4 regions of the Mesorhizobium sp. M0633 genome follow, and region 2 is predicted to be linked to each of the others. Evidence: riboswitches for the same ligand, from Rfam matches in the RefSeq annotation. Region 2 holds a riboswitch; each other region holds the start of a gene.
What was found. Region 2 has a riboswitch for cobalamin ahead of NKI47_RS10205 (DUF1636 family protein). Riboswitches for the same ligand answer to the same signal wherever they lie in the genome.

Region 1 (7,435 bases), on a different contig from region 2:
TTGGCCTTGGCGGTCGGGAAAATCATGCGCACTCGCCTGTCGGTTGCGTCGGGACGGCGCTCGATCCAGCCGCCCTCCTCCATGCGATCGACAAGACGCGAGACGCTGATCGGCTCGATTTCGAGAAGCTCGGCAAGCCGCGCCTGCGCGACACCCGCCTCCTTGGCGACACGTACCAGAAGCCGCCATTGCGCCGAAGAAAGGCCGAAACCACTGGCGCGCGCCTCGAAGCGCTTGCGCATCAGGCGCTGCACGTCGTGGATCAAAAAGCCCAATCTGTCGATGCCGTCGGAAACCATGAGCGACATATATAATAAGCGTGCTCATAATTCAAGGAGCCGGATTGTGCCAGAAGCCGGCAAGTGTGCATGGCAGTCACATCATGAGCGATTGCGAATGAGCATCGTGACCACGAAGAAAGCACCGAACGAACTGGTGATGATGCCGATCGGCAGTTCCTGCGGCGGCAGCAGCGTGCGCGCGAGAAGATCGCTTGCCAGCAACAGCACCGCTCCGAAGATAGCGCAGGTTGCGATCAGGCGAAGGTGTAGCGGGCCGGCAAGGGTCCTGGACAAATGCGGGATCATCAGGCCAACGAAACCTATGACGCCTGCTACCGAGACAAGGATTGCTGTCGAGAAAGCGGCGACGAGAAATGTCATCCTGCGCATCCGCGCAACCGGCACACCGAGGCTTTCGGCGGCATTCTCGCCGGCCAGGAAAGCGTCGAGCCGACGATGGTTCCAAAGTCCATAGACAAGGATGGTGCCTGCGCCCAGAGCAGCCAGCCCGATATTGTCCCAACGCGCGAGCCCGAGCCCGCCCATCGTCCAGAACAACACCGAGTGAGCGGCGCGCTGGTCTCCGGCAAAGACGAGATAGTTGGTCAAGGCGGTGAACATGAAGGAGACAGCAAGCCCGGCGAGGATCAGCCGTTCGGGGCCTTGCCCCCTCACCCGCGAAACCAGCAAAAGCACGATGCCGGCGGCTAATACGCCGCCCGTGAAGGCCGCGACCGGCAACGTCCAGATGCCGAAATGGTCGCCAAAAATGGTGATGACGGAAACCGCGCCGGCCGCCGCTCCGGACGACAGGCCGAACAGGAACGGATCGGCGAGGTCGTTGCGCGTTACCGTCTGCAGCAGCGCGCCGATGACGCCCAGCCCGGCGCCGACACAGATGGCCATAATCGTGCGCGGCAGCCTGAGATCGACAACGATCTTGGCAATCGGGATCTTGCCGGCCGGACCGGACACGATGTCTCCGTCCAGCCCGGCCGCATGTCCGAGCGCAGCAATCACGTCGCTCAGCGCGATGACCGTCGATCCATAGGCAATCGACAACAAAGCAAGAGCAGCAATTGCTGCTGCTCCTGCTGTCATGGCCAATTCGAACGCTCTCTGGCGCAAGCTCAGAAAGCTTCCGGGTGCATCGCCCTGGCGATCTTGCCGATCGCCTCGATGTTGGCAGGCCCAGGTGTCAGTTCGGCATAGCGCAGCGCGACGAAGCGTTCATTTTTGACCGCATCAGTCTCCTTCATCGCCGGATGGGCTTTGAGGAAATCGAGCAGTTTCCTGTAGCCGCCGCCGTCCTGGTAGTCGAGCAGGATAAGGAATTGCGGATTGCGGGCCGCCACCGTCTCCCAATCCGTATTGCCCCAACTCGTCGCCATGTCGGCCATGATGTTGTCGCCGCCGGCAGCAGCGATCATGGCGCTGGGGTTCGCGAACTTGCCTGATGTGAAAGGTCTGTCTTCGCCGGAGTCGTAAAGAAACACGCGCGTACCCTTGCGGTCGCCAACCTTCGCCGTGATACCGGCGAGTTGCGTTTTCCAGCGCGAAACAAGCTTTTCCGCCTCTACTTCCTTGCCAAAAATCTTGCCCAGCTTTTCGACGTCGCCATAGAGCAGGTCCATCGAGGCGGCGGGGCGGTTCTGGTCGAGATGGACGCAGCTTTCCGTCAGCACCAGCGTCTTGATACCGTACGGCGCCAGCGTATCGGGCGTCACCTCGCCACCTGGCTTCATGCCGTAATACCAGCCGGCGAAGAAGAAATCGGGCTCGACGGCGACGAGGTTTTCGAGCGTCGGGTATTTCGGTGCGAGTTCCGGGATCGCGCCCTGCTCAGCCTTGAATTCCGGACCGACCTTGTACCATCCGGTGATGCCCGTCAGGCCGACGATCGACGGTTGCAGCCCCAGCGCGAAGGCCATCTCCGCCATGTTCAGATCTTGGATAACGGCGCGCTTCGGCGCGGCTTCGAACGTCAGCGGCGTGCCGCAGCTGTCAACGGTCACGGGAAAAGCGAAGGCCGCCTGGGCAAGCAGTAGGGAGGCAAAGGCGTTTCACGAATGTTGCTCCTTGGTCAGATCAGGATGGGAAGAGGCACGGTTAGGAACGTCGAAGATCGTAAGTTCGCGGTCCTCGGTGGGATGGCGCAGCCGAAGCACGTCGACGCCGAAAGTCTCGCGGATCAATTGCTTGGTCAGCGCCTCGTGCGGACCGGCGAGTGCCTGCAGGCGGGCCTCGTTCATCACCGCGACCCTGGTGGCAAATGGCGTGACCAGCGACAGATCATGAAGCACCGCCACCACGGTCATGCCAAACTGCGATACGAGTTCGAGAAGGTCGCTGCGGGCGCGCGGATCGAGATGATTGGTCGGTTCATCGAGGAACAGGATTTTGGGCTCCTGGGCGATGGCGCGCGCCAGCTGGGCGCGTTGCCGCTCGCCACCGGATAGCGAGCCGATTGTGCGGCCGAGCAGCGGCATCAGGCCGGTTCTGCGAAGCGCTTCGATGACGATGTCGCGTTGCTCGCTCCTTCGTCGCATGCCCGCATGGGGGACGCGCCCAAGCTCGACATAGTCGATCACGGCAAGCCGCGGGTCGGGCTGATCGGTCTGGCCGACGACCGCCATGTGCAGCGCCCGCTCGGCGGCCGAAAATCTCTCCAGCCGGCGTCCGGAGAATCTCACATCTCCCGCGCTTGGCCGCAGCGTACCGCAGAGCATGCGCAGCAGCGTCGTCTTGCCGGCGCCGTTAGGGCCGATGATGGCGAGGCGGTCGCCCGCCGCTAGCGAAAGGCTCACCGCACTAACCAGGCGCTGGCCATTTGCCGTCGCACTCAGTTCGCGCGCTTCAAGAAGAGGCTGGGAGGCGTCCAACTTACCGTCACTTTCTCAATGGCGACGGAAGGAAGCTGGACGGACCGGCCGACAAGACCGATGTCCACGTCTCCTCCCGGCACACCCCGTCCGGTCAACTCATGCTGATGGCAGGTCTCCTGGCTCGCGGGTCTTTGCGCCATCCTGCCTTCCCAGCCTTGCCGGCCAGTGGCACTTCGGATCTTGCTAACCGCTTACAGTTGCGGGGGCAGCCACGGCCTCGATCCGAAGACCTCACCGTGTTCCCTTTTCACCCCTTGCCTTTCGACTCGGGGACCATCACTCAGCCACCCTAATTTTCCGCCACTCACAGCGCAATAAATTTTCGGAGTTCGGACAGCCGCTGGAGCAAGGGTCTTGTCAGAAGGAGTCATGCATACCTCGTAATGTAATAACATTACGTACCTAGAGGACGTTGTCTGCTTCTGTCAACCCCCAACACGATTTGGGACAAATGGCTGCCGGCATCTGGGCGCGAGGTCGCCGATGCGCCGGAATTCGATCCCTGTAGCGGCAAGGCTGGAAATTTGGATACCGGTCAAAGTGTGAGGCGCGGCAGGCGACCCCGAAGCGCAGGAAGCGCTGCTACCGCTTGTGACGAGCATGCAGAAGATCGGCGTTCAGATGCTCAGACTATCGATCTCATCCAGGCGGAAAACGCTTCGATATGCGCTTGTCGGGGGTGATTGGCTACGCAGGCAAGGTAAAAGCCATAGCCTGGCAGACAGAGATCATGTGCCTTGACTAGCCTGCCAGCCTCGAGTTCGCCACTGACGACCACATCGCTGCAGATAGCGATACCTTGGCCTGCCGCTACCGCGTCAATCGCGTGCAGCTCTTCGCGGAAGCTTAGGTCCCATGCCTGGTTGGCATTGGGGATGCTGGGATCGATCGAGCGTGCGATCGCCAGCCATCGTTGCCAAGTCGGCGCTTCCGGGTCGCGGTTCGTCCAATTGAAATGGATGAGCGGGTATTGCAGCAGATCGGCGGCGCGCTCGATCTGTCGGTCGCCTCCTGCGAACAACTCCGGGCTGCATACCGGAAAGAATGCGTCCCGAAAAATTTCCTGCGCGGGAACATCCCGCGGCATCCTGCGCGCATAGCGGATCGCGACGTCGGCGTCACCGGCTCGCAGGTCCAGAACGGCGTCTGTCCCGATGATCTCCAGTGGAATGTTCGGATGCTGTTCGCGCCACTTCGACAGGCGCGGAACCAGCCATCGGCTGGCAAATGCATTTGGGCTCGTCACGCGCAACGGGCGTTGGCCAACTCCGGCCGAGGCTGATGCTATTGCCGCAGCGAAAGCGTCGAAGCCGCTGCAAATTACCGGGAATAGCCGTTCGCCCACGCCTGTGAGCACGAGCGGTCGTGGGCGCCGCCGGAACAGCAGTTGCCCACAGACCTCCTCCAGCAATCGAATCTGGTGGCTGATGGCCGTTGGCGTCACGCCGAGTTCCGTCGCGGCCTTCCTGAAGCTCATCAGCCTGGCAGCGGCTTCGAAGGCGCGAAGCGACCCGAGCGGCGGAAGTTTTCTCATCCAGGCAGTTTAGATGAATTTAGCTCATCCAGCGACTGAGATATTCGATTTTGCAGCGAATGGCGCCGCATGAGATCATTGTGATCCGGTGAACGACAGCGGCCTGTCCAACCGTGCTGAATCACGAAGGGTATCCCTCGATGAGCATGTTCAAGCTTATAGACGGTTCCGAGCCGACGTTGCAGGCGCCAGATATCGCCCGGCTCAGGCAGGCGATTAGCGGCGATCTGATCCTTCCGGACGACCCTGGCTATGACCAGGCGCGCAGAGTTTGGAATGGCATGGTCGATAAGAGGCCGGCGGCTGTTTTCTATTGCGCCGAATCCAGCGATGTCGTCACGGCCGTCAACTTCGCCCGATCGCAAGGCTTCCTCGTCGCCGTCCGCGGCGGTGGTCATAACGTCGCCGGCAGTTCGGTATGCGACGGCGGCTTGGTGATCGATGTGTCACGCATGAAGCGGATCGAAGTCGACCCGATCCGCCGTGTTGCGCGCGCAGAGGCCGGCCTGAACCTGGGCGAGTTCGACGCAGCCACACAGGTCCATGGTCTTGCGACGACCATGGGTGTCAACGCGGATACCGGCATAGCCGGACTGACACTCGGCGGCGGGTTCGGCAAGCTTGGCCGCAAACATGGACTGAGCTGCGACAACCTTGTCGCTGTCGAAATCGTGACAGCGAACGGCCGGTTGCTCACGGCAAACGCGGCCGAAAATGCAGATTTGTTCTGGGGCATTCGGGGCGGCGGCGGCAATTTCGGAATAGTCACCACCTTCGAATACAAGCTCCATCCCGTGGGTCCGCTCCTCATCGCGGGATCGATGCTATACCGCTACGAAGAGGCACGCGAAGCGATGCGGTTCTATCGTGCGTTCTCGAGCGGCGCCCCGGATGAACTGAGCCTGGATGCAGCACTTGTGACGGCGCCCTCGGGCGAACGCCTCTTCAGCATATCGGCGTGCTACATCGGCCCACTCGACGAAGGCCAGCAAATCATTCAACCTCTGAGAGAGTATGGCACGCCAGTTGAGCGCCGGATTGCTCCTGTCCCCTATCTTCAAATCCAATCGGCCGGGGACAGCCTCTTTCCGCGCGGGCGGCGCTACTACTGGAAGGCGCAGTTCATGCGCGAAATCACAGATCAGGCGATCGATACCATGCTTGCGGCTTACATGACTGCACCCAGCGAATCGCTTCTAGTCCTGCAGCAGGTTGGCGGCGCCATCTCGCGAGTACCGATGGACGGAACGCCCTACGCCAACAGAGATGCACTTTACGATTGCTTCCCGATATCGATCTGGGACAATCCGTCTGACGACGAAACGCACATCCGATGGGCGCGCGACCTGTGGGATGCAATGAGACCGTTCTCGACCGGCGGCGTCTACGCGAATAATCTCGGCGAAGAGGGCACTGATCGGGTTCTGGCGGCTTACGGCGAGAATTATCCGAGGTTGGCCGCACTAAAGAACAAGTATGATCCCACCAATTTCTTTCGCTTGAACCAAAACATCAAGCCTGCGACCTGAGCGACCGCCCCAGGCCGATGCTCGAAATTCTGCGGCGCTGCTACAGCTCCAAATTCCAGTTCTGGCCGACCAGATCCTTGCCGAAGGAATGGTGGCGCTCCTCGTTGGTCAATTTAAAGCCCGCAGCCTCATAGATGTGGCGAGCGGCGGCGAGCACGCCGTTGGTCCACAGCGTCAGTGTCCTGTAACCCCTGGCGCGGCAAAAGCCGACACATTCCTCGACCAGCCGCTTGCCGATGCCGAGGCCGCGCGCCGACGGCTCGACATAGAGCAGACGCAACTTCGCCACCGCGTCCGACTGGCGCACGACGAAGACCGAGCCGACGACCTCCCCTTCCCGCTCGGCGATCCAGCTGCGTTCCCATTTCGGATCGAAGGATTTGACGAAGGCACCGAGGATTTCGGCGACCAGCGCTTCATAGGTTTCGTCCCAGCCATATTCCTGCGCGTAGAGCAGGCCCTGGCGATGAATGATCCAGCCGATGTCGCCGACTTGCAGAGGCCGCAGCATATAGGGAATTTTGGGCTCGGCGCTTCCGCCCAGCAAACGCTGCACCGTCTGCATGGCCTTGACCAGCCTGTCCTGTTCGGCAACCGAAAGCCGTTCGAGCAAAGCCGCGACCTGGTCGTGCGAACCCTGGTTCAGCGGCGCGAAGGCCTGCCGCCCGGCCTTGGTCAGCGCGATCGACGAGCGCCGCGCATCCGCCCCGATCGTGGCGCGCTCGACCAGATTACGCTCCTCGAACTTCTTCAGCAGCCGGCTGAGATAACCGGCATCGAGGCCGAGATCGCGCGCAAGGTCGGTGGCGGTCAGGCCATCGCGATGCGCCAGCTCATAGAGCACCCGCGCCTCGGTCAGCGAGAAGGTGCTTTTCAGCAGCCCTTCGTCGAGCAGCCCGATCTGGCGGGTGTAGAAGCGGTTGAAGGCCCGCACCGCGTCGATCCGCTCCTTGCCTGGGTGATCATGAATGGTCATGGCATCCTCCTCCCGGCAAGATCAGCGATTTAGTTGACTTAGTCAAGTATCCGTTTGAAGCAATTGTCCTGATGATGCTCACCGGGCGCCTTGACTCGCGCGAGTTGCCAGCCTATTTCAGCGCCACGTTAGCACTCCCCCAAGATGAGTGCTAACCACATGTCCGGCGCCGCCGGACGGAGGAACTGTTCTCACCATTCTCATCGAGGAATAAAAAATGGCAAAGTCGA
Region 2 (7,435 bases):
AGGCTGGCTGGAGGCTGGCTTCTGCGAGACGGCGGACTGACATGGAGTTTCGCTTTTATGTTTCTTATTGAACCGAACTGGAGACGCGATAGCAGTTCTCAGATTGCCCTAACACGCATACAAACTCTTCCTTACCGCGCTTCAGACGGATGTATTCATCATAACGATCGTCAACCCAAGAGACACAGTAAGGCCTCGGCCGGCTGGGCACTTGGGCAACAAACGACTCGATCGGACACGGAAGAGAATGAAAACCCATCCCCTCATCCATCGGCGCATGCCTCTCGTATGTACGCCCCATCAGCAAGTCGCCCTCCGAGACCAGCTCAAACCCGATCTTGAGCAGGTCTCGCGAAAGCAATCGACCATCCGGGGCCCAAGCAGGAACTTGGGCCGCCATGGTCAGAACCGCTGCGGTAACAAGCGCGTTCATTGCTACCGATCCACCTCACCAAACACGATGTCGAGGGAACCAAGCACAGCGGTAACGTCGGCCAACATGTGGCCGCGACACAAAAAGTCCATGGCCTGGAGATGCGCGAAGCCGGGCGCGCGCAGCTTGCAGCGATAGGGCTTGTTGGTGCCGTCGGAGACGAGATAGACGCCGAACTCGCCTTTCGGCGCCTCGACGGCCGCATAGACCTCGCCGGCCGGCACGCGGTAGCCTTCGGTGTAGAGCTTGAAGTGATGGATCAGCGCTTCCATCGAGCGCTTCATCGCCGAACGCTTCGGCGGCACCACCTTGCCGTCGAGGTTCGACACCGGCCCGCTGCCCTCCTTGCCGAGCAACAGGTCGACGCACTGGCGCATGATTTTTGCCGACTGCCGCATCTCTTCCATGCGCACCAGATAACGGTCGAAACAGTCGCCGTTCTTGCCGATCGGAATGTCGAAATCCAGCTCGGCATAGCATTCGTAAGGCTGCGATTTGCGCAGGTCCCACGGCGCGCCCGAGCCGCGCACCATGACGCCGGAAAAACCCCAGGCCCAGGCGTCCGCCAAGGAGACGGTGGCAATGTCGACATTGCGCTGCTTGAAGATACGGTTGCCGGTCAAAAGCGCGTCGAGATCGTCGACCGATTTCAGGAATGGGTCGATCCACTTGCCGATGTCCTCGATCAGCTTCTGCGGCAGATCCTGATGCACGCCCCCGGGGCGGAAATAGGCAGCATGCATGCGCGAGCCCGAGGCGCGCTCATAGAACACCATTAGCTTTTCGCGCTCGACAAAGCCCCACAGCGGCGGCGTCAGCGCGCCGACATCCATCGCCTGCGTCGTCACATTGAGGATGTGCGACATGATGCGGCCGATCTCGGAGTAGAGAACTCGGATCAACTGCCCCCGCTTCGGCACCTCGATACCGAGCAGCCGCTCCGCGGCAAGCGCGAAGGCATGCTCCTGGTTCATCGGCGCGCAATAGTCGAGCCGGTCGAGATAGGGCACGGCCTGCAGGTAAGTCTTATGCTCGATCAGCTTTTCCGTGCCGCGATGCAACAGCCCGATATGCGGATCGACGCGATCGACGACTTCGCCGTCGAGTTCTAGAACCAACCGCAAAACACCATGGGCAGCAGGGTGCTGAGGCCCAAAGTTGATATTGAAGTTGCGAACGGAAGTCTCAGCCATTTTGGCGTCTCAATTCGTCTTGGCTTTTTCGTCGCCTGGAAGGACGTAATCCGTCCCCTCCCAAGGGCTGAGAAAATCGAAATTGCGGAATTCCTGTTTGAGCTCGACCGGCTCGTAGATGACGCGCTTGGCTTCGTCGTCGTAACGCACCTCGACGAAGCCGGTCAGCGGAAAGTCCTTGCGCAGCGGATGGCCTTCAAAGCCGTAATCGGTCAGAATCCGCCGCAGATCCGGATGGCCTGAAAACAGCACGCCGTAGAGATCGTAGGTCTCGCGCTCGAACCAGTCGGCGCCGGGATAAATCCCGGTGATCGACGGCACGAGCGTCTCTTCGTCGGCCTGGACCTTGATGCGGACGCGGATATTCTGTCTCGGCGACAGCAAATGATAGACCACGTCGAAGCGCTTTGCCCGCGACGGATAATCGGCGCCGCAAACGTCGATGATCGAGATGAACTGGCATTTCGGATCGTCGCGCAGGAAGGTGACCACCTCGATCAGGTCGCGCGGCTCGACTGGGATGGTGAGTTCGCCATAGGCGAATACCGCCTCGCCGATCCGGCCGACCAGTTTCTCGCCGAGATAGGTCGAGAGATCATTCAACGCCTGGGTCATGACAGCCTCGCCAACCAGTCCAGAATCTTGCGTGAGTCTTCCGGATCTTTCTCACCGAACCAACCGCTCTCCGTGGCCGCGTCAATGGTCAAAAAAACCTGGCATTCATCATCGTCACCCAGCTCGCCAAAAAACAGCTTTCCGACAAACTGCCGGGTTTCGAGGTTTGCCGGGTCCCCGTTCAGGGCAACGCACTCCACAAACAACTTTTCGGTAACTGCTCCCTGGCCCGGCGCCGAAGAGGAAAGCTTGGCCGACATTTCAGCAATCAGGTTCTTGGTTCGATCGCCAAGCGAACGCAGTCTCACGTCGCCATGATAAAAGACTATTCGTGGGTCGCTTGTCGGCTCAGCCTCCCAATCATTTAGTCGAATGTCGACACCGAGACCAGCAGCACCAAATTTCGTATCTGCTAAAAGCGCAGAAGAATAAAACGTCGAACCGGCGTCCGTTTTTACAAATCGCTGTTCAGACGTCTTGAACATCAAATCCAGCCAAGGCTTAGGGTTGCCATGAATAATCCCATCTTCATCCACGGCGATTTACCGCTCGATCGTGCCGGTGCGGCGGATCTTCTTCTGCAGCAGAAGGATGCCGTAAAGCAGCGCTTCGGCGCTCGGCGGGCAGCCGGGCACGTAGATGTCGACCGGCACGATGCGGTCGCAGCCGCGCACCACCGAATAGGAATAATGATAATAGCCGCCGCCATTGGCGCATGAGCCCATCGAGATGACGTAGCGCGGCTCCGGCATCTGATCGTAGACCTTGCGCAGCGCGGGCGCCATCTTGTTGGTCAGCGTGCCGGCAACGATCATGATGTCGGACTGGCGCGGGGACGCGCGCGGCGCGACACCGAACCTCTCCGAGTCATAGCGCGGCATCGACGTATGGATCATCTCGACGGCGCAGCAGGCGAGGCCAAACGTCATGAACATCAGCGAGCCGCTGCGCGCCCAGGTGATCAGCGCCTCGGTCGAGGTGACGAGAAAGCCCTTGTCGGCGAGCTCGTTGTTGATCTCCAGGAAGAATGGATCGTCGGACCCTACCGGCCTGCCGGTGTTGGGGTCGATGAGGCCCTTGGGCTTCGGCGCGACGAGCGTGCCGGAACTGTCGTTCAATCCCATTCCAGCGCTCCTTTTTTCCATTCATAGGCAAAGCCGATGGTCAGCACCGCCAAAAACACCATCATCGACCAGAAACCGAGCATGCCGATCTGACTGAACGACACCGCCCAAGGAAACAGGAAGGCCACCTCCAGATCGAAGATGATGAACAGGATCGACACCAGGTAGAAGCGGATATCGAACTTCATGCGGGCGTCGTCGAACGAGTTGAAGCCGCACTCATAGGCCGAAAGCTTTTCCGGATCGGGGTTGCGGTAGGCCACCAGGAAGGGTGCGGCGAGCAGCGCCAGTCCGACGACCAGCGCCACGCCGATGAACAGGACGATGGGCAGGTACGAACTCAACAATGCGTTCATTCTGCAGCTTTCCGTTGCGGCCAATCCACTCTGATTACAGCACCGGACCCACTTGCGGAAGCGTGACAGTTTAACCACTGAACCGTTTTAAGGGGGCTCTATGCTGCAACGCGGCGAGGGTTAGCGCAGCGCTTTCGGCGAAGCAAGTCAAACCTTGTTCAAATCGCGGTGCTGGAACGGCATATCCGGGAAAACTGGTCCGATCCGCTCCTGTTTGATTTCCTTCACTTTTTACTCCACTTTTCTCTCCTGACATGGATGCCGCCAAAACCCTGTTAGCATGGCACGGAATCGCAGGTCATTTTCTCGTCTAACATCGTCTGGATGCCGCCTTCATGAAGGAAAAAATCTCGCTTGCCATGGCCCGTCGCATTGCGCTCGCGGCACAGGGATTCAACGACCCGCGCCCCACCGGCACGCCTGACCGCCGGCATCTGGCCCGCGTGCTTGCCCGTACCGGCCTGCTGCAGATCGATTCCGTCAGCGCCGTGGTGCGCGCCCATTATATGCCTCTTTATTCGCGGCTTGGCCCTTACAAGCTGGCGTTGCTCGACAACGCCGCCGTCACGCGCAAGCGCATGGTCTTCGAGTATTGGGCGCATGAAGCCTCGTTCTTGCCGGTCGAGACCTATCCGCTGATGCGCTGGCGCATGCAGCGGGCCGAACGCGGCGACGAAATGTACAGCGGACTGGCCAAATGGGGCCGCGAGCACGCCGCCTATATCGAAGACATCTCTCGCGAGGTCGCCGAACGAGGCCCGATCGCAGCGTCGGCTTTCGAAGGGCAGAAGGGTTCGGGCGGCTGGTGGGGCTGGAGCCATGCCAAGCACGCCTTCGAATGGCTGTTCTGGGCCGGCCGCATCACCACTGCGCATCGCCGCGGCTTCGAGCGGTTCTACGATCTGCCGGAGCGCGTGCTGCCGCCGGCGGTACTCGCGCTACCGGTTCCCTGTCCCGAGGATGCACATCGCGAATTGCTGCGCATCTCGGCCCGCGCCCACGGCATCGCCACGGCAGGAGACCTGCGCGACTATTTCCGGCTGTCGCCGGCCGACATCAAGGGCCGCATCGAGGAGTTGGTCGAGGCCGGCGACCTGTTGCCGGTGAGCGTCGAAGGCTGGAACAAAACAGCCTATCTCCACAAGGACGCCCGTTTACCGCGCAAGATCGAGGCGCGCGCCTTGCTCGCGCCGTTCGATCCTGTCGTCTTCGAGCGGTCGCGCACCGAGCGCTTGTTCGATTTCCACTACCGCATCGAGATCTACACGCCGGCCGAAAAGCGCCGGTATGGCTATTACGTGCTGCCGTTCCTGTTCGGCGACAGCATCGTCGGGCGCGTTGACCTCAGGGCCGACCGCCCGGCCGGCGTACTGCGCGTCCATGCCGCCTATGCGGAGCCCGGCGCCTCGCTGCAAACCGCAGCCGAGCTTTTCGAAGAATTGAAGCAGATGCAGGGCTGGCTCGGCCTGGAACGCATCGAGGTGACCGCTGCCGGCGACCTCGGCCGTTCGCTCGCGGATATCGCCGCGTCATAGACGTGCGTTGACACGACTGCCTCCACAAGCCTAAATCCGTTCCAGACGGTCCCCTGCCCGCAACGGCAAGGGCCAAGAGGGAATGCGGTGCGAAATCTCGATTTCAAATCCGCGGCTGTCCCCGCAACTGTAAGCGACGAGCCTCGGCCGAAAACCACTGGGATATTCCCGGGAAGGCGGCACCCAGGCGATGACCCGCGAGCCAGGAGACCTGCCGTCTAGGACATAAGAATCCGATCGCCTGGCGGGTTTTCCGGGCAAGGAGCCTGATTTGGAACGCGACAGCAGTTTTCCGGCTGAGACAGCGGATTTATTGTCCGGCCATGGCGATTCCCCGGCCGGCGTTACCGTGATCGTCTGCTCGTCCTGCCGGGACGAGACCGGATCGGACGCTCATCCGCGCGCCGGCGAGCTGCTTGCCGAGGACACACGCCGCGCCGCTTCCGGCGAAAACATCAATATCCGCACCGTCGAATGCCTCGGCAACTGCAAGCGCCGGCTCAGCGCCGCCATGCTGCGCGACGGCTGCTGGAGCTACGTCTTCGGCGACCTGACCACGACCAGCGGCGCCGATCTCGTCGCTGGGGCAAAGCTCTTCGCCACCGCGACGGACGGTCTCATTCCATGGCGCGGCCGCCCCGATTGCCTGAAGCGTGGCCTGGTTGCCCGCATCCCACCCCTCGACCTTTTGAAGGATCAGATATGACCGCTTCCGTCTCCCGCGTGCCCTGCACCGTCGTCACCGGCTTTCTCGGCGCCGGCAAGACGACGCTGATCCGCCATCTGCTCGAAAATGCCAAAGGCAAGCGGCTGGCCATCATCGTCAACGAGTTCGGCGATATCGGCATCGACGGCGAGATCCTGAAGGGCTGCGCCATCGACACCTGCCCCGAGGAAAACATCGTCGAGCTGGCCAATGGTTGCATCTGCTGCACCGTCGCCGATGATTTCGTCCCGGCGCTGGACCAGATCCTGTCGCTGACGCCGAGGGTCGACCACATCCTGATCGAGACATCCGGCCTCGCTTTACCCAAGCCGCTGGTCCAGGCCTTCCAGTGGCCGTCGGTGAAAAGCCGCGTGACGGTCGACGGCGTCATTGCCGTGGTCGACGGACCGGCGCTGGCTGATGGCCGCGTAGCCAATGACATGGACGCCCTGCAGGCCCGGCGCGCACAGGACGAGACGCTCGACCATGACGATCCGGTCGAGGAAGTGTTCGAAGACCAGCTCGCCTGCGCCGACCTGATCATCCTGTCGAAGAGCGACCTGCTGGACGCCGCCGGCTCGGCCCGTGCCAATGCCGTCATCGGCAAGCACGTTGCGCGGGCGGTGAAGATCGTACCGACTTCGCAAGGCAAGGTCGACCCGTCGGTGCTGCTCGGCCTCGGCCTTGCCGTCGAGGACGACATCGAGAACCGCAAGACCCACCACGACGACGAGCTCGACCACGAACATGACGATTTTGACTCGTTCGTCATCGACATCGCGTCTGTGTCCAACCCGGACGAGCTCGCACAACGGGTCGCCACGGCGGCGGAGGAAGAAAACGTGTTGCGCGTCAAGGGTTTCGTCGAAGTCGGCGGCAAGCCGATGCGGCTCCTGCTGCAGGCCGTCGGTCCGCGCGTCAACCACTATTACGACCGCGCCTGGACCGCTGAAGACGACCGCCGCTCGCGCCTGGTCGTCATCGGCCTGAAAGGGCTGAACCGCCCGGCCATCGAGCGTATCCTCGCCGGCTGACCCCAGGTACGAGCCGCGATGCACATCCTCACCACCACATCCGCCTCGCTCGACGATCTCGCCGAGCCCGTCGATCTCAGGCAAACGCCTGCGGATGTCGTGGCGCTGTCCTTCACCGACAGCGACCTGGCCGGGCTGGCGGCGGCGTGGAAGGCAGATGCGCACCGCCTGCCGTCGATGCGGCTCGCCGCCTTGCGCGACCTGCGCCATCCGATGTCCGTCGACCTGTGGATCGACAGCGTCGCCCGCCACGCCAAGGTCATTCTGGTCCGCATCCTCGGCGGCTATGACTGGTGGCGCTATGGCTGCGACCAGCTCGCCGTTATCGCGCGAAATCGCGGTATCAAGCTGGCGCTCCTACCGGGCGAGAGCCACGACGAGGATTTGCGACTGATCGAAGGCTCGACGCTGCCGCGCGAGGAGTTGGACGCCCTGCTTG
Region 3 (7,435 bases), on a different contig from region 2:
CCCAGTTGTGGAAGCGGTGCAAGTCGTATTCCTCGGGCATCAGTACGCCGGCCTTGTGGCGCATCGAGCGCAGGCCCATCTGGTTGACCTCGCAGATATCAGCATCCTCCTCCAGCACCTGGGTACCGAAGGCGACGATGTTGTCGATATCCGCGGCCGGATCGGCGAGCGCTTCGGGCGAAAAAAGCCATTCGGCGGTAAGTTCGGTCTGCTCCGGCCCAAGCGGCACCAGCCGCACGGTCCTGACATAGTCGACATGGCCGACGACGAACATCGACGGCATGCTGGTGGCATAGGTCTGCCCGGCGGCACGCTCGCCCGGCGTCAGGCCGGAAAAGACCGAGCCGTGGACGCGCCCGTCGCGCGACCAAGTTTCGGCCCCGGCCCGCAAGCCGCCGGCAAATTCCGGCGCGTCATTGTCGGCGTGGCGCGCCCATTCGGGGTCGTCGTGCCGGCCCATCAGGCCGCGGCCATAGATCGGCACCAGCCGCGACAGGTCCTTGTGGACGCCGGGGCAGTGCAGGCACTCGTTGAAATTTTCCCAAAATACCTTCCAGTTGCAGTTTATCACCTTGCGCAGCACATGGCCGCTCAGCAGCGTTTCCAACGGCCAGTTGGCGAGGCTGCCGGATGCCGGATCGAAGGATGTTTCAGCCGAGCCGGCAGCGTCTTCCGCCAGATTGACGAAGACAAAACCGCGCCACACCGAAAGCGCGACCCGGTAGAGCGGATGATCGGCCTTGTCGAAGCCGTCCGGCAGCGATTTCGACGGCACGCGCACCAGATCGCCGTGCAGCGAATAGGACCAGGCATGGTATGGGCAGGTGATGAGCCGCGCCTTCAGCCGTCCTTCGCTCTGCTGGCAAAGCTGCGAGCCGCGATGCCGGCAGGTGTTGTGGAAGGCGCGCAACTCGCCGGTCTCGTCGCGCAGCACGACGACCTCCTGCGTGCCTATGCGGAACGTCCTGAAAGCCAGCGGCTGGGCAAGGTCGGCCTCGCGGCAGACGAGCAGCCAGTTGCGATACCAGATGGCCTCGAGATCGCGCTGATAGGCCGCGATGTCCCAATAGGCTGATGACGGCAGCGTCGGCTCGGCCCGCGTCAGGCCGTTGTAGGGACCGCGCTCATTCGGGCTGGGTTGCATGCCGGCTTCCTCCCCATCCGCCAGCCGACACCCGGCTGCGAAAATTGTCAATCGCGGCGCCGGCCGACCGGGCTTGGCGAGGCGGCGCATTCGCCACACGATCCGGCGGAATTTGGTTTGCCGGGCGCGGCGATTCTGCCTATAGTCACTGATGTCGTCGGTTCCGTTTGGAACCAAGAGGGAATGCGGTGAGGGCAAGTTGTTTGCCCAATGCCGTGGCTGCCCCCGCAACTGTGTGCGGTAGTCCTCTCCATATGCCACTGAAGGTTCGCCTTCGGGAAGGTGGGGAAGGGCGCTGATCCGCGAGCCAGGAGACCTGCCGGCGACAGGAAACTGACTTCTATGCCCTCGGGTGGAGGGCGAAAGGACAAGACATGAATACCGCTTCCGTTTCGCTCGGCGCTTCCGCCTCCTCGCAGTCGCGTCTCATGCAGCTGGCGCTTGCTGCATTCCTCGGCATTTTCGTCATGGGCTTTGTCGGCTTCTCGCATATCGATGCGGTCCACAATGCCGCGCACGACTATCGCCATTCGATGGGCTTTCCCTGCCACTAACAAGGGGCTGACATCATGACACTGTTTCGCAACGTCGTGTTCATCGCGGCGATCGCAGGGCTTGTGGCCGGCGTGGCTCTCGCCTGCATGCAAGCCTATGCCACGGTGCCGCTCATCCTAAAGGCGGAAGTCTACGAACAGGCCGGCGGCGGCCATGACCATGCCGCGGCACCTGCGACACCGGCTGAAAACGCCGCGGGCATGACGGCTATGAGCAGCGCCGCGCCGGCACCGGCTGAAGCAATGGCTCCGGCGGAAGACGAAGGCTGGGCGCCGGCCGACGGTTTCGAACGCTTCGGCTTCAGCGTCGTTGCCAATATCGTCACCGGCATCGGCTTTGCGCTGGTCCTGGTTGCGGTTTCGGAATTCGCCGGCGGCATCGGCAATTGGCGCCAGGGCCTGTTCTGGGGGCTGGCCGGCTTTGCCGCGTTCACGCTGGCGCCGGGCCTCGGCCTGCCGCCGGAACTGCCGGCGATGCCGGCGGCCGACCTTGTCCAACGCCAGATCTGGTGGTGGGCAACAGTGGTGGCGACAGCGGCCGGTCTCGGCCTTATAGTCTTCCGCAGATCGCTGCCGCTGGTGGCTCTTGCCGTGGCGTTGATCGTTGCGCCGCATATCGTCGGCGCGCCGCAGCCCGATAGCTTCGAGACGGCGATCCCGGAAGGCCTGCACCACCAGTTCGTGGTGGCGGTGACGCTGACCAATCTGGTGTTCTGGCTGGTGCTCGGCGCGGTCGTCGGCGTGGTGCGCGGACGCTTCACCGGCACGGCGACCAGCCTGCGCGACAGCTTTGCCTGACCGCGCTGCCGGGGCACTGACCCTGGTCATCGGCGGTGCGCGCTCCGGCAAGAGCGCGCATGCCGAGAGCCTGGTGACGGTCGGCCCGCCGCCTTGGAGCTATATCGCCACGGCGCAAGCCTATGACGACGAGATGCGCCAGCGCATCGCGCTGCACCGCTCGCGCCGCGGCGCCGGCTGGACGACCATCGATGCGCCGCTCGACCTTGCCGGCGCGATCGGAGCGCTGCCTGACGGCCAGCCGGTGCTGATCGACTGCCTGACGCTGTGGCTGACCAACCATATGCTGGCCGACCATGATGTCGAGGCCGAATGCCGGAGGCTGGCCGATGTGCTGTCGCGGCCGCGTGGGCCGTGGTTCGTGGTGTCCAACGAGGTCGGCCAGGGCATCGTGCCGGACAATGCGCTGGCAAGACGGTTTCGCGACGCCGCCGGCCGGCTGAACCAGGACGTCGCAGCTGTTGCCGGCACCGTGCTTTTGATGGTGGCGGGGCTGCCGCTCAAGGTGAAATGACATGGCTGATACTATCGATCCCAAGGACGAGGAACGCCACCGCGCCAAGATGGCCAAGCGCAAAACGGTGCAGGACGCCGAGGTCGCGGCCAAGACGGTCGAGAAGGGACTGCTGATCGTCAACACCGGACCGGGCAAGGGCAAGACCACGGCCGCCTTTGGGCTGGCGCTCAGGATGCTCGGCTATGGCAAGCGCGTCGGCGTCGTTCAGTTCATCAAGGGCAAATGGCACACCGGCGAGAAAGACGCCTTTGCCGCCTTCGGCGACCGTGTCGTCTGGCACGCCATGGGCGAGGGCTTTACCTGGGAGACACAGGATCTGAAGCGCGACATCGCGGCGGCCGAGGCTGCCTGGGCGAAAGCGCTGGAGCTGATGGCCGAGCCGTCGATCAGCCTCGTGGTGCTCGACGAGCTGAACATCGCGCTGCGCTACGACTACCTCGATCTCGAAAAGGTGGTCGCGGCGCTGAAGGCGCGTCGCGAAGGCCTGCATGTCGTCGTCACCGGCCGCAACGCCAAACCGGTATTGGTCGAGGCGGCCGATCTGGTCACCGAGATGGGCGTGACTAAGCACCACTTCTCCGCCGGCGTGAAGGCGCAGCAGGGGATCGAGTTCTGAGGGGGTTGCTGGGGAGGCAGAGGCGCGGTGTCTCGACCTCTCAAGATTTGGGTTCCTCGCCCGCCGCGAAGCGGGGGAGAGGTGGTCGCGAAGCGGCCGGAGAGGGGCTTTCGTAGAGCGCGGTTCCCCTCTCCGTCTCGGCTTCGCCGAGCCACCTCTCCCCACTTTCGTGGGGCGAGGAACCCAAGCTGGAACTAAGCTGCGAACCTTCAAGGCTGAAGGCGCCCTATTTTGTTCTTGCTTTGTGCCGGCAGCTATGCTACTAATTTCGGTATGGTGCTAATTGGCTCCAACGACCCGCCGCATGGTGGGTTTTTGTTTCGCCTGGGATCGGGCGAAGATCACAACAGAATTACGACCGTCGAGATTACCCCAAACAGTGCGATCAGCAGAAAGTCGGCGATCCGGTAGAGTTTCAGTGCCGCCGGATGTCAGGGATAGAGTTCTGGTCGCTTGCGAAGCTGGAGATTGTTCGTGGACCAGGCGGTAATCGTCTATCTTATTCTCAATGATGGTCAGTTTGGTGCCGCTGACGAACGCGAATCCATTTATGCGCTCGAGAATCGGCTAGAGAAAGCTATCGAGGATGCATCGGTCGGCGAGTTTGACGGTGACTTGTTTGGTGAAGGCGAATGCATCCTCTACATGTATGGGCCAAACGCTGAACGACTTTTTGTCGTAGTCGAACCCTTATTGAAATCTTCTCCCGTAGCTGCCGGTGGGTACGCGATCAAAAGGTTTGGCGTGGAAGCCGATCCGAGCGCAAAGGAAGTCCGTGTTACCTGGTAGGTCGGGTTTGCCGACCCATTCGGACGTTCACGCGGCGATGACGATCACCGCGACCACGCCGAACAGCGCGATCAGCAGTAAGTCGGCGACGCGGTAGAGTTTCAGCGCCCGTCGGATGTCGGTGCTCTCGACATCATCGCGCCGGCCGCCTTCGCCCATCAATGCGTCTTCGACCATGACGCCGTCATAGGAACGGGGGCCGGCGAGCGCCAGGCCGAGCGCGCCGGCCATCGCTGCTTCCGGCCAGCCGGCATTGGGCGAGCGGTGTTTTTTCGCATCGCGCCGCACGGCGTGCCAGGCGCCCTTGGCGTCGGCGCCCTTGACCAGAAAAGCGGCGAGTACGATCAGCAGCGCCGTCAGCCGCGACGCCGGCAGATTGATCCAATCGTCGAAGCGCGCAGCCGCCCAGCCGAAGGCTTCGTGGCGGGGGGTGCGATGGCCGATCATCGAATCGGCGGTGTTGGCGGCCTTGTAGGCGACGCCGCCGGCGAGCCCGCCGATACCGAGCCAGAAGGCCGGAGCGACGACGCCGTCGGAGAAATTCTCGGCCAGGCTTTCGATCGCGGCGCGGCAGACAGCGGCCCTGTCGAGCTTTTCCGGGTCGCGACCGACGATCCGCGAGACGGCAATGCGGCCCATATCCAGTCCGCCGCTGTCGAGGGCGTCGGCGACGGCTTCGACATGCTCGGCCAGGCTCTTCTGCGACAGCAGCGACGTCGCCAGGATTGCGGTAACCAACAAGCCGAGGGGAATGCTCCAAAGCAAGGTTTCGAGCCAGAGGGCGAGGGCGGCCGGCACCAGCACGATCACCAGCAGCGTGACGACGCCCCAGCCGCGACGGTGGGCGTCGGAATCAGTGGCGCGGTTGAGCCTGCGGTCGAGAAAGGATATCAGCCTGCCGAACCAGGTGACGGGATGGCCAATGGCATCGAAGAGCCGGGCCGGGTAGCCGAGTACAAGTTCGATGGCCAGCGACAGGAAAGTGATCAGGATCGGCATGAAGGCTCTTGATGGAGTGACGGCGGCAGTGGACCACGGCGGAAGCCTTGGCCGGGCGAGGGCGCTTTTCCCTCACGCGCCGCTGCCTTTCGTCGACCTCTCGACCGGGATTAATCCGCACTCCTACCCGCTTTTCGATTTGCCCGCCACCGCCCTGTCGCGATTGCCGGAAACAGCGCGCGGCCGCGACTTGGCTGAACGCGCGGCAAGCGCCTATGGCGCCCCGTCGGCGGCGAATGTCGCAGCGGCGCCCGGCACGCAGATCTTGTTGCCGCGCGTCGCTTCCCTGGTCAGCCCGGGCACGGCGCTGGTGCTCGGGCCGACTTATGCCGAGCATCGGCGGGCAGCGGCGATCGCCGGCCATGCGGCGGCTGAAGTCGATGATTTCGAAGCCCTGGCGGCGGCCGACCTTGCCGTCGTCGTCAATCCCAACAACCCGGACGGGCGTGTCGTCGAGCGCGAAAGATTGCTTCGACTTGCCGGGACATTACGAGCCAGAGGTGGGCTGCTGGTGGTCGACGAGGCTTTCATGGATGTCGGCCCGCGCAGCGAAAGCCTGGCCGGCGACGTCGACCAGGGCGGCATCGTCGTGCTGCGTTCGTTCGGCAAGTTCTTCGGCCTGGCCGGCCTGCGGCTTGGCTTTGCACTGGCCGATGCGCTGACGGTCGAGCGGCTGGAGGCGCAATTCGGGCCATGGGCGGTTGCCGGGCCGGCGCTCGAATATGGCATAAGGGCGCTTGCCGATACCGGCTGGCAGGCCGGGATGCGGCGCCGTCTGGCCGAGGATGCCGCACGGCTCGATACGCTGTTCGGCCGCTTCGGCGTGCCTGTCGCCGGTGGCACCGCGCTGTTCCGCTATATCAGGCTGGCGAACGCTGCCGGCCTGTTTTCGGCGCTTGGCCAGCGCGGCATCCTGCTTCGGCATTTCGCCGATCGTCCGGATGTGCTGCGCGCCGGCCTGCCGGGAGCCGACGAAGAATGGCGGCGGCTCGAATCCGCACTTGCCGGCTGGGCCTCGCGGCGCGACGATAATGCCAAGGGAGAAACGACCCAATGATCCATGTCTGCTCGCTGTCCAAAGTCGAGGAAACGGTAACGAAGACCGGGGCCGGCCGGCTGCTTTCGCTGCTTGCCGCCGGAACGGAGGTGATGCGACCGGCCTCGATCACCAGGGAAAACCATCTGCATCTGGTCATGCATGACATTGCGGTGGCGCAAGAGGGCATGACGATGCCGGGCGAGGAGCATGTTCTGAACCTGCTCGATTTCGCACGGCAATGGAATCGCTCGCGGCCGCTGGTGGTGCATTGCTATGCCGGCATCAGCCGCTCGACCGCCTCGGCCTACATCATCGCGGCAGCGCTGGCGCCGAAGCGCGACGAGGCCGAGTTGGCCGAGACGCTGCGCGCGCTGTCGCCCACGGCGACACCCAATCCGCGGCTGATCGCAATTGCCGACACGCTGCTCGATCGCAGGGGCCGGATGATCGAAGCGATCCAGGCGATCGGGCGCGGCGCAGATGCTTTCGAAGGCACGCCGTTTGCCTTGGGGATCGATGGCTAGAATCGGCCCATCGAGACGGCGCGGCAATCGTGGATCGCCGCACTCTTCGGCCACGGTAACGGCATAGATCCTAGGGTCTCCGCGACGTAGCGGAGACCCTAGGATCTATGCCGTTACATCTGAGCGTCCAAGCCTTCGCTGAATATCAACACAACCCTACGCCAACCAATCCGCCAGCTTTGCCTTGCCCACGTCCCTCAGCAGGCCGATGAAGCCGTCGGCCTGATGCTCGGCGGTCAGCCGGCCTTTTTCGGCGGTGGCAATGCTGGCGTCGCCGACCACGCCATTCGGGTTGAGGTCGCTGGAGATCCAGGCGAAGGCGTGCGTTCCGGTGTGGCGCAGCAGCGAAAATTCCTTTTCGGCGCGGGCGACCTTGGACACGAAATTGTCGGCCTTCCCCATATCGACGAGGTCGGGCCGGAAATGCAGCATCAGCGAGGTCTCGACGTCGCCGC
Region 4 (7,435 bases), on a different contig from region 2:
ACGATCCCGCCGGCTTTTCCAATGCCGTTCAGCCGCCAGTCTTCTTGACCTCGACCTATGGATTCGAAAGCGTGGCAGCGAACGAGGCCGCCGCCGCCCTTGGCGGAAGGCTCTATGCGCGCGAATACAATCCGACGACGGAGATCCTCGAACAACGGCTTGCCAATCTGGAAGGAGCCGAGGCAGGTCTGGTCGTTGCCTCGGGGATGGCGGCTTTCTGCACGCTGATCCTGTCGCTCCTGTCCCAAGGGGATGAACTCATCGTCCACAGGACGCTTTATGCGAACACGCTTGCCATGGTCGAACAGGCGGTCCCTCGCTTCGGCATCAAGGTTGTCGCGGTCGACCTGTCCGATCCTCAAAATCTCGATGCCGCGATTACCGAGCGGACCCGGCTTGTTTTCTTCGAGACGCCGGTGAATCCGCTGAGCCGCATCCTTGATCTCGCTGCCATTGCCGAGCGCACCCACGCGCGGGGTGTCAAGGTTGCAGTCGACAGCACCTTCGCCTCGCCCGCGCTCCAGCGGCCGCTCGAACATGGGGCCGACCTCGTGCTCCACTCCCTGACTAAATACATCAATGGGCATGGCGATGCCCTTGGCGGGGCGATTCTCGGCGACGCGCAAACGCTCCGCACGCTGCACGAAACGGGCCTGCGCTACATCACCGGCGCAGCGCTCTCGCCCATGTCAGCCTTCCTGATCCTGCGCGGTCTGAAGACGCTCACGCTGCGCATGGAACGCCACAGCGCCACAGCCCTTGCGGTGGCTCAGGCACTCGAGGCGCACCCGGCGGTGGCATGGGTGAGTTATCCCTTCCTCGACTCGCACCCTGATCAGGTGACGGCGCGAAAGCAGATGTCCCATGGGTCGGGAATGTTGGCCTTTGGCCTCCACGCTGGATTCGAGGGGGCGCGCCGGATGATGGACCGGCTCAACCTGATCACCCGGGCTGTCAGCCTCGGCGATGCCGACAGTCTCATCTATCATCCGGCAAGCCTGACCCGTGCTCGTCAGCCGATCCGCAAGGATGCGCATATGGCCGATGGAGTCGGCGAGGACCTCATGCGTCTCTCGGTGGGTCTTGAAGACGCCGAGGACCTGATCGCCGACATGCGGCGGGCTCTGGACGCCTTGTGATGACCTGTGGTCCGGCCAGTCCCGCGCTCGCGTACAAACCCGGAGCCTTGCCATGGCATTCCTGAGCGGCCTTTCCGCGTTTCCCATCACGCCGACCGATCGTGACGGCCGTGCCGATACCGTTGCTCTGCGCAAGCTGATTGCCAGGCTTGGCACCGCTCAGGTCGATTCCATCGGTCTTCTCGGCAGCACCGGCACCTACATGTATCTGTCGCGCGAGGAACGGCGACGGACGCTCGCCGAGACCTTGGACGAAACCGCGGGGCGAATGCCGGTCCTGGTGGGTGTAGGCGGGCTGCGCACCGATGAAGCCGTGGGGCTCGCGCAAGACGCCAAGGCCCTTGGAGCTGCTGCGGGTTTGCTTGCCGCCGCCTCCTACACCCCGCTTACTGATGACGAGGTGTTCGAACATTTCTCCACTGTGGCGCGCGAAAGTGGCCTGCCGATCGTCGTCTACGACAATCCAGGAACGACGCATTTCCATTTCAGTCCACCCCTTGTCAGCCGCCTGGCAAAGGTGGCTGGGATTGTCGCCATCAAGAATCCGACAGACAAAAGCGATGCGATCAAGAGCCATCTGACCGCCCAGAGGCGCACGCTGCCGGAAGGGTTCTCGATTGGCTACAGCGGCGACTGGAACGCCGCCGAGGCCATGATCGCCGGCGCCGACACATGGTACAGCGTCCTCGCGGGCATCCTGCCCGAGGTCTGCATGACGATCGTCACGGCGGCGCAACAGGGCGATGCGGCCGAAGCGCGACGGATCGATGCCGCGCTGGTCCCGATCTGGAGCCTCTTCAAGGAGTTCTCGAGCCTTCGCGTCGTCTATGCACTTGCCGAATTGCTCGACATTTGCCGTGCCGACCCCCCGCGTCCCATCCTGCCTCTGCCCTTAGCAGCGAAGCGCCAGATCGCCGCCGCGTTGGAACGCTTGCCATCGGATGCCAGCCGGTGAACAGCGAACCCCGTCGGCAAGTGAAAGGAAGTGTCATGTATTTACCCGCTCATTTCGATGAACCGGGCCGAGAAGTCCTTTACGAACTGATCGAGAACAACGCACTCGGCGTGCTGATAACCATGGCTGGAGCGGTCTCGACGCCAATCACACCCCATTCGAACTCGACACGTCACAGGGAGAAAACGGTACCCTTTACTCCTGCGCGATTAGTACACGTGCCGAAGGATAGTGCACATCCTCGCTCGAGTGACTTATTTCAAAGGATGTGATCGCGTTTTGGCACATTCACGGCCGACATGCGGCAGCCGGTAACTCACCACATGGTGAGCAAACCCTCCGGCCTACACTCTCTCCCGGAGCGCACGTGCTGCATGGACCATGTTCATGAGGGCAGGGCGGACCTCCTCCCATTTGCGTGTTTTGAGGCCACAGTCCGGGTTTACCCACAGTTGGGAATCCAACAGTCGCTCGCGGGCAAGCATGACGAGATCCGAAATCTCGCCGACTTCCGGGACGCGTGGTGAGTGAATGTCGTAGACTCCGGGACCGATTTCGTTCGGATATTTGGAGCTCGCGAAGGCGTCCAGCAGTTCCATCTTCGAGCGCGACGTCTCAATCGAAATGACATCCGCATCCATTTCAGCGATCGCGTCGATGATCTCGTTGAACTCCGAGTAGCACATGTGGGTATGGATTTGAGTCGCGTCCTTTACACCCGTTGAAGCGATCCGGAAGCATTCGACAGCCCAGTCGAGATAGTCTTTCCAGTCAGACTGGCGCAGTGGCAATCCTTCGCGAAACGCGGCCTCATCGATCTGGATCACCCTTGCGCCGGACCATTCGAGATCCGTCACCTCGTCGCGGATGGCGAGCGCGATCTGGCGGCATGCTTCGGAGCGGGGTACGTCGTCGCGAACAAAAGACCAGTTGAGAATGGTCACCGGGCCTGTGAGCATTCCCTTCACAGGGTTTTCCGTAAGCGACTGGGCGAATTGCCACCAGCGCAGCGTCATCGGCTTGGGCCTCGATACGTCGCCGAAGATGATGGGGGGGCGCACGTAACGCGACCCATAGCTCTGCACCCAGGCATGCTGGGTGAAGGCGAAGCCGGACAGCTGCTCGCCGAAATGCTGTACCATGTCGTTTCGTTCGAACTCACCGTGCACCAGCACGTCCAGCCCGATCTCTTCCTGCCAGCGAATTGCAGCCTCGATCTCCTTCTTCAGGAAGGTCTCGTAGTCGACATAGCTCAGCTGGCCCTTCGCATGAGCGGCCCGCGCCCTGCGTACCTGCGGCGTCTGCGGGAAGGACCCGATGGTCGTCGTCGGGAACGGCGGCAGCCCGAGCGTGCCGGCCTGGACTCTGGAGCGCTCGGCAAAAGCGCTCTCTCGTCGCTTCATGCTGTCGTCAATGCTGGCGATCCGTCCCTCAACAAGCGGGTCATGGATCTTCGTGGATGTCACGCGAGTGGCGGCGGCCTCGGCAGACGCTTTCAACGCGCCTGCCACCGCATCCCTGCCTTGGGACAGGGCCCGGGCAAGCAACACCAACTCGTCGGTCTTCTGGGCCGCGAAGGCGAGCCACGACCTGATGTCCGCGTCGAGTTCCGTCTCCATGCGGAGGTCGATCGGCACATGCAGCATCGAGCAAGAAGGCGCGATCTCGACGCGGTCCAAGGGCCAGCCGGCGACGATCGGTTTGATGCGGTCGAGAATGGCGGGCAGGTTCGCACGCCAGACGTTGCGGCCATCGATCAAGCCAAGCGAGAGCACCAGATCCTTCGGTGCGAGCCGACCCATCGTTTCCAGCTGCTCGGGAGCGCGCACGAGATCAATATGCAGCCCGGCCAGGGGCAGAGAAACCGCGGTTTCGAGATTGTCTCCCAGCGGCCCGAAATAGGTAGCCAGCATGATCTTCAGCTCGGGCGCGGCTTTCGACAGCTGGCCATAGGCGAATTCGAACGCAGCTCGTTCGTTCGGGTTCAGATCGAGGACAAGCGCTGGCTCATCGATCTGCACCCAGTCGGCTCCAGACAGCTTCAGCCTCTGCAGGAGTTGCTCGTAGACGGGCAGCAGCCGCGGCAGGAGCGCGATGGGATCGAATCCTTCGGCAGGCGATTTCGCCAGCTTGAGGAAGGTGACCGGTCCAAGGATGACTGGGCGTGTGTGAATGCCGAGGGCTTTAGCCTCGAGGAAGTAATCGACCGGCTTCGTCGACGAAAGAGCGAACGTTTGATCATCGTTTAGTTCCGGCACAATGTAGTGATAGTTGGTGTCAAACCACTTGGTCATTTCCATCGCGGTTACACCAGGCCGATGAGCCGCATGCTGGTGACCACCGTGCCCACAATCCTCCGTCTGACCTTGGTTGCCGCGCGCCATAGCGAAGTAGATGTCGAGTGGGACCTCGCCCCCATTCCAGGCGTAACGAGACGGAAGGGCGCCGACCATGGCTGCGGTGTCGAGCACATGGTCGTAAAGCGAGAAGTCGTTCGACGGGATTTTCGACACGCCGCGATCGTGCTGCTCTTCCCAGCTAGCGGCACGGAGCGCCTTCGCCGTCGTGAGAAGGTCGGCGGCGGAAGATTTTCCGGACCAGTAACTTTCAAGCGCGAACTTCAGTTCTCGCCGACGACCGAAGCGCGGCACGCCGAGCGTTGCTACAGGAATTTGCTGAGAGACAGTCATGCCAGACCCCGATGGTTGGGGCGTCGGTGACAAGGAAGGCGCTAGCACGCCGGCACGAACGCCAGGCTGCAGCGGCCACCGAGACACCCCGCCCGTGGACGTAATTCGCCGTGGCAGGTCTCCTGGCTCGCGGGTCATAGCCTCTACCCGTCTTCCCAAGGCTATTCGCCTCAGTGACATGAGTGGGGTCAGCTTGCCGCTAACAGTTGCGGGGGCAGCGCCGGCATCGCACCGGCTTCCCTCTTAGCTCCGCTGCGGCACCGCCGTACGGAGAACCACGACGCGGGAGACAATTACAACAGTTCGCTTCTTTGTCAACGCCGCATAAAGAAATGTTTATGTCGTTATGTTAAATTTCCATTGGCATGTTCCAAAGGTCGCCTCGAAAGCGAAAACTGTGGAAGCCTTGAGCGGCCGGTAAATCAAAGCAATTACGCACGGCGCCCTTGTCCAGGAGGATAGGAGTTCGTCGGCTCCCGGCGGCAAACATACCGGCAAGCGCCGTGGTGCTGCTTCCCGCATCATGCGAACGCCACCTCGGCATCGAACTTCGGCTCCGAGGTTCCGACCGCTTCGTCGGTGATCTGCTCGCGACCATATTCGGCTCAATGGCGAGGCTGTTGCCTAGGAAGCTGTTGGCCGTGATGCCCTCGGTGATACGACACAATGATTTCGAGGGGAGCACCCGAGGCCCGGCGCAGCGGCGTGTTGCGAAGTGATCGAGGCCAATGTCTCGACCTGCTTGTTCGCAGCCCACCGGCTCAAGGTAACCGGCTCAAACCAACGGGCCAGCTCAAGTCCTGTCCAAATGAGGCCTGAGCGGCAAATCGTCGTGCACGCGCACGGTTTGGCGTTCGATCTTGTGATGCGTCTGGGGCGGGCAATCGCCACGGTGCAGCGCTTCCAGGCGCGCAACGATTTCGGCGTCATCCTGGGTCCGCCTGTTGTTGTGGCGAACATACTCGACCCAGGTTGGCACATGATAGCACTCGGTCCATAGTTCGGGCTTTTCCAGGTCACGCAGCAACGCCCATTGTCTGGCGCCATCTCGCAGCCGGGCTTTTCGCCACGATGTCATCACACTGAGAAATTCTGGGACATCTCTCTGATCGATACGATAATCGACCATCACCATGATCGGACCGCTTCGTGGCCGCAGGTCAAGTTGCAGCGTCGGTTCGCTGAACTTGTTGGTCGGATCCAGATTGAGCGTTTCGAAATCCGGCTGACGCAGAACGATTCCCATCAGTCCACCAATCACAAGAACCACGCTGGCGACGAGGAAGGCTCCCGAAACACCTTGGACATCCGCCAGTTCGCCCCAAAGCCAGCTTCCCGCCGCCATGCCGCCGTATGTGGCCGTCTGATAGAGAGACAGGGCGCGTCCAACCACCCACCGCGGCGCCGAAAGCTGCACTGTGACGTTAAACAGCGAGAATGATTGAATCCAGGCCGCACCGGCCGGCATGAGGAGCAGACAGCTCAGTCAAACGTGCTCACTCCATGCCAGAAAGAAGCAGCTGATCGCCAGTATAAAGAACGCACCGCGAATGACCCATTCGTTGGAGAGAACTTCTCGGACCCGCCCAATGAGGAGCGCCCCGCAAATCGCTCCCAGGCCGAAGAAGCCGAGCATCACGCCGTAGGTGACTGCGGTCCCTTTGATCGCGAGCGACCAACGGCAGGAGAGCCAAAATGACCACGGCGGTGAGGCCGAAAATGAAACTCCGGCACATCACCTTGAGAAGGTTCGGCGACAAGAGCACGTAACGGAAGCCCGCCGCCATCGCACTGCCGAAAGCCTCCCGCGGCAGCGCTTGTCGTGCCCGTACCGCTTTCCACCGCAACAGCGCAGCGATCAGAGCGAAGTAGCAAAAGACGTTAAAGAGGAACGCGAAGGCCGCACCGGCTGTGGCCACGATTAGGCCGCCAATCGCCGGCCCGATGCTGCGCATGAGATTGTAGCTCATGCCGTTGAGCGCAACCGCACTAGGCAGGTGTTCGCGAGGCAGGATATCCCCCATCGAGGCTTGCCAAGAGGGATCGTGCAATGCCCAACCACAGCCGATCAGGAAGGTGAGACCCAGAAGGGTCCAGGGTGTCATTTCCCCCGCATAGGTCAGGAATGCCAGGAAGGCGGATACGCAGACCATCAGCTGTTGCGCAGTCAACATGATCCGGCGACGGTCAAAGTTGTCCGCGAGCGCTCCCGCCGCGAGCGAGAAGATCATATAGGGGAGGGTGGTCGATGACTGGACGAGCGCCACCATTCCATGGGAGGTGGCGATGCTCGTCATCAGCCAAGCCGCCGCCACACCTTCCACTAGAGCGGTTCCCCCTTTGACGGAATCAAAGGGGATTCCAGATTTATCTGTTTTGTGATTCAAGATGCTGGCTGGAGTGGAGGCCAGCATCGGATGACCCGACCTCTTTCCAATGATCTTCGCGAACGTGTTGTAGCGGCGGTTTTGGGTGGCGAGAGCCGCCGGTCGGCCGCCAAACGGTTCGGCATTTCGGTTTCGGCGGCGGTGAAGTTGTTGCAGCGCCATCGGGTGACTGGCTCGGTCGCGCCGGGCAAGATGGGTGGACATCGCAAGAGGTTGCTGGAGCCGCACCGTGCCTTCATCGAGGCGCGTATACGTGAGACACCG

Region 1: another riboswitch for cobalamin. It lies ahead of NKI47_RS33685 (ABC transporter ATP-binding protein); the one in region 2 lies ahead of NKI47_RS10205 (DUF1636 family protein).
Region 3: another riboswitch for cobalamin. It lies ahead of NKI47_RS03750 (CbtB domain-containing protein); the one in region 2 lies ahead of NKI47_RS10205 (DUF1636 family protein).
Region 4: another riboswitch for cobalamin. It lies ahead of metE (5-methyltetrahydropteroyltriglutamate--homocysteine S-methyltransferase); the one in region 2 lies ahead of NKI47_RS10205 (DUF1636 family protein).

The regions. Positions count from the first base shown of each region.
Region 1 is NZ_JAMYQC010000065.1:1,137-8,571, reverse strand. Features, by position in the region: gene NKI47_RS33700 (MarR family winged helix-turn-helix transcriptional regulator) at 1-299, opposite strand, end outside; gene NKI47_RS33695 (FecCD family ABC transporter permease) at 381-1,382, opposite strand; gene NKI47_RS33690 (ABC transporter substrate-binding protein) at 1,412-2,326, opposite strand; gene NKI47_RS33685 (ABC transporter ATP-binding protein) at 2,345-3,163, opposite strand; cobalamin riboswitch at 3,256-3,459, opposite strand; partial or broken gene NKI47_RS33680 (AraC family transcriptional regulator) at 3,595-3,712, shown strand; gene NKI47_RS33675 (LysR substrate-binding domain-containing protein) at 3,792-4,700, opposite strand; gene NKI47_RS33670 (FAD-binding oxidoreductase) at 4,841-6,229, shown strand; gene NKI47_RS33665 (bifunctional helix-turn-helix transcriptional regulator/GNAT family N-acetyltransferase) at 6,270-7,205, opposite strand; gene groES (co-chaperone GroES) at 7,423-7,435, shown strand, end outside.
Region 2 is NZ_JAMYQC010000007.1:237,186-244,620, reverse strand. Features, by position in the region: gene nuoE (NADH-quinone oxidoreductase subunit NuoE) at 1-43, opposite strand, end outside; gene NKI47_RS10240 (hypothetical protein) at 65-433, opposite strand; gene NKI47_RS10235 (NADH-quinone oxidoreductase subunit D) at 436-1,626, opposite strand; gene NKI47_RS10230 (NADH-quinone oxidoreductase subunit C) at 1,636-2,241, opposite strand; gene NKI47_RS10225 (hypothetical protein) at 2,238-2,777, opposite strand; gene NKI47_RS10220 (NuoB/complex I 20 kDa subunit family protein) at 2,784-3,365, opposite strand; gene NKI47_RS10215 (NADH-quinone oxidoreductase subunit A) at 3,356-3,721, opposite strand; gene NKI47_RS10210 (winged helix-turn-helix domain-containing protein) at 4,057-5,256, shown strand; cobalamin riboswitch at 5,286-5,489, shown strand; gene NKI47_RS10205 (DUF1636 family protein) at 5,528-5,962, shown strand; gene cobW (cobalamin biosynthesis protein CobW) at 5,959-6,996, shown strand; gene NKI47_RS10195 (cobaltochelatase subunit CobN) at 7,015-7,435, shown strand, end outside.
Region 3 is NZ_JAMYQC010000003.1:35,761-43,195, forward strand. Features, by position in the region: gene NKI47_RS03745 (aromatic ring-hydroxylating oxygenase subunit alpha) at 1-1,144, opposite strand, end outside; cobalamin riboswitch at 1,286-1,482, shown strand; gene NKI47_RS03750 (CbtB domain-containing protein) at 1,519-1,698, shown strand; gene NKI47_RS03755 (CbtA family protein) at 1,714-2,496, shown strand; gene cobU (bifunctional adenosylcobinamide kinase/adenosylcobinamide-phosphate guanylyltransferase) at 2,489-3,010, shown strand; gene cobO (cob(I)yrinic acid a,c-diamide adenosyltransferase) at 3,012-3,629, shown strand; gene NKI47_RS03770 (hypothetical protein) at 4,104-4,418, shown strand; gene cbiB (adenosylcobinamide-phosphate synthase CbiB) at 4,446-5,417, opposite strand; gene cobD (threonine-phosphate decarboxylase CobD) at 5,416-6,474, shown strand; gene NKI47_RS03785 (tyrosine phosphatase family protein) at 6,471-6,980, shown strand; gene NKI47_RS03790 (creatininase family protein) at 7,137-7,435, opposite strand, start outside.
Region 4 is NZ_JAMYQC010000039.1:48,313-55,747, forward strand. Features, by position in the region: gene NKI47_RS29640 (trans-sulfuration enzyme family protein) at 1-1,139, shown strand, start outside; gene NKI47_RS29645 (dihydrodipicolinate synthase family protein) at 1,192-2,094, shown strand; gene metE (5-methyltetrahydropteroyltriglutamate--homocysteine S-methyltransferase) at 2,439-4,784, opposite strand; cobalamin riboswitch at 4,880-5,079, opposite strand; partial or broken gene NKI47_RS29655 (MFS transporter) at 5,578-7,198, opposite strand; partial or broken gene NKI47_RS29660 (transposase) at 7,202-7,435, shown strand, end outside.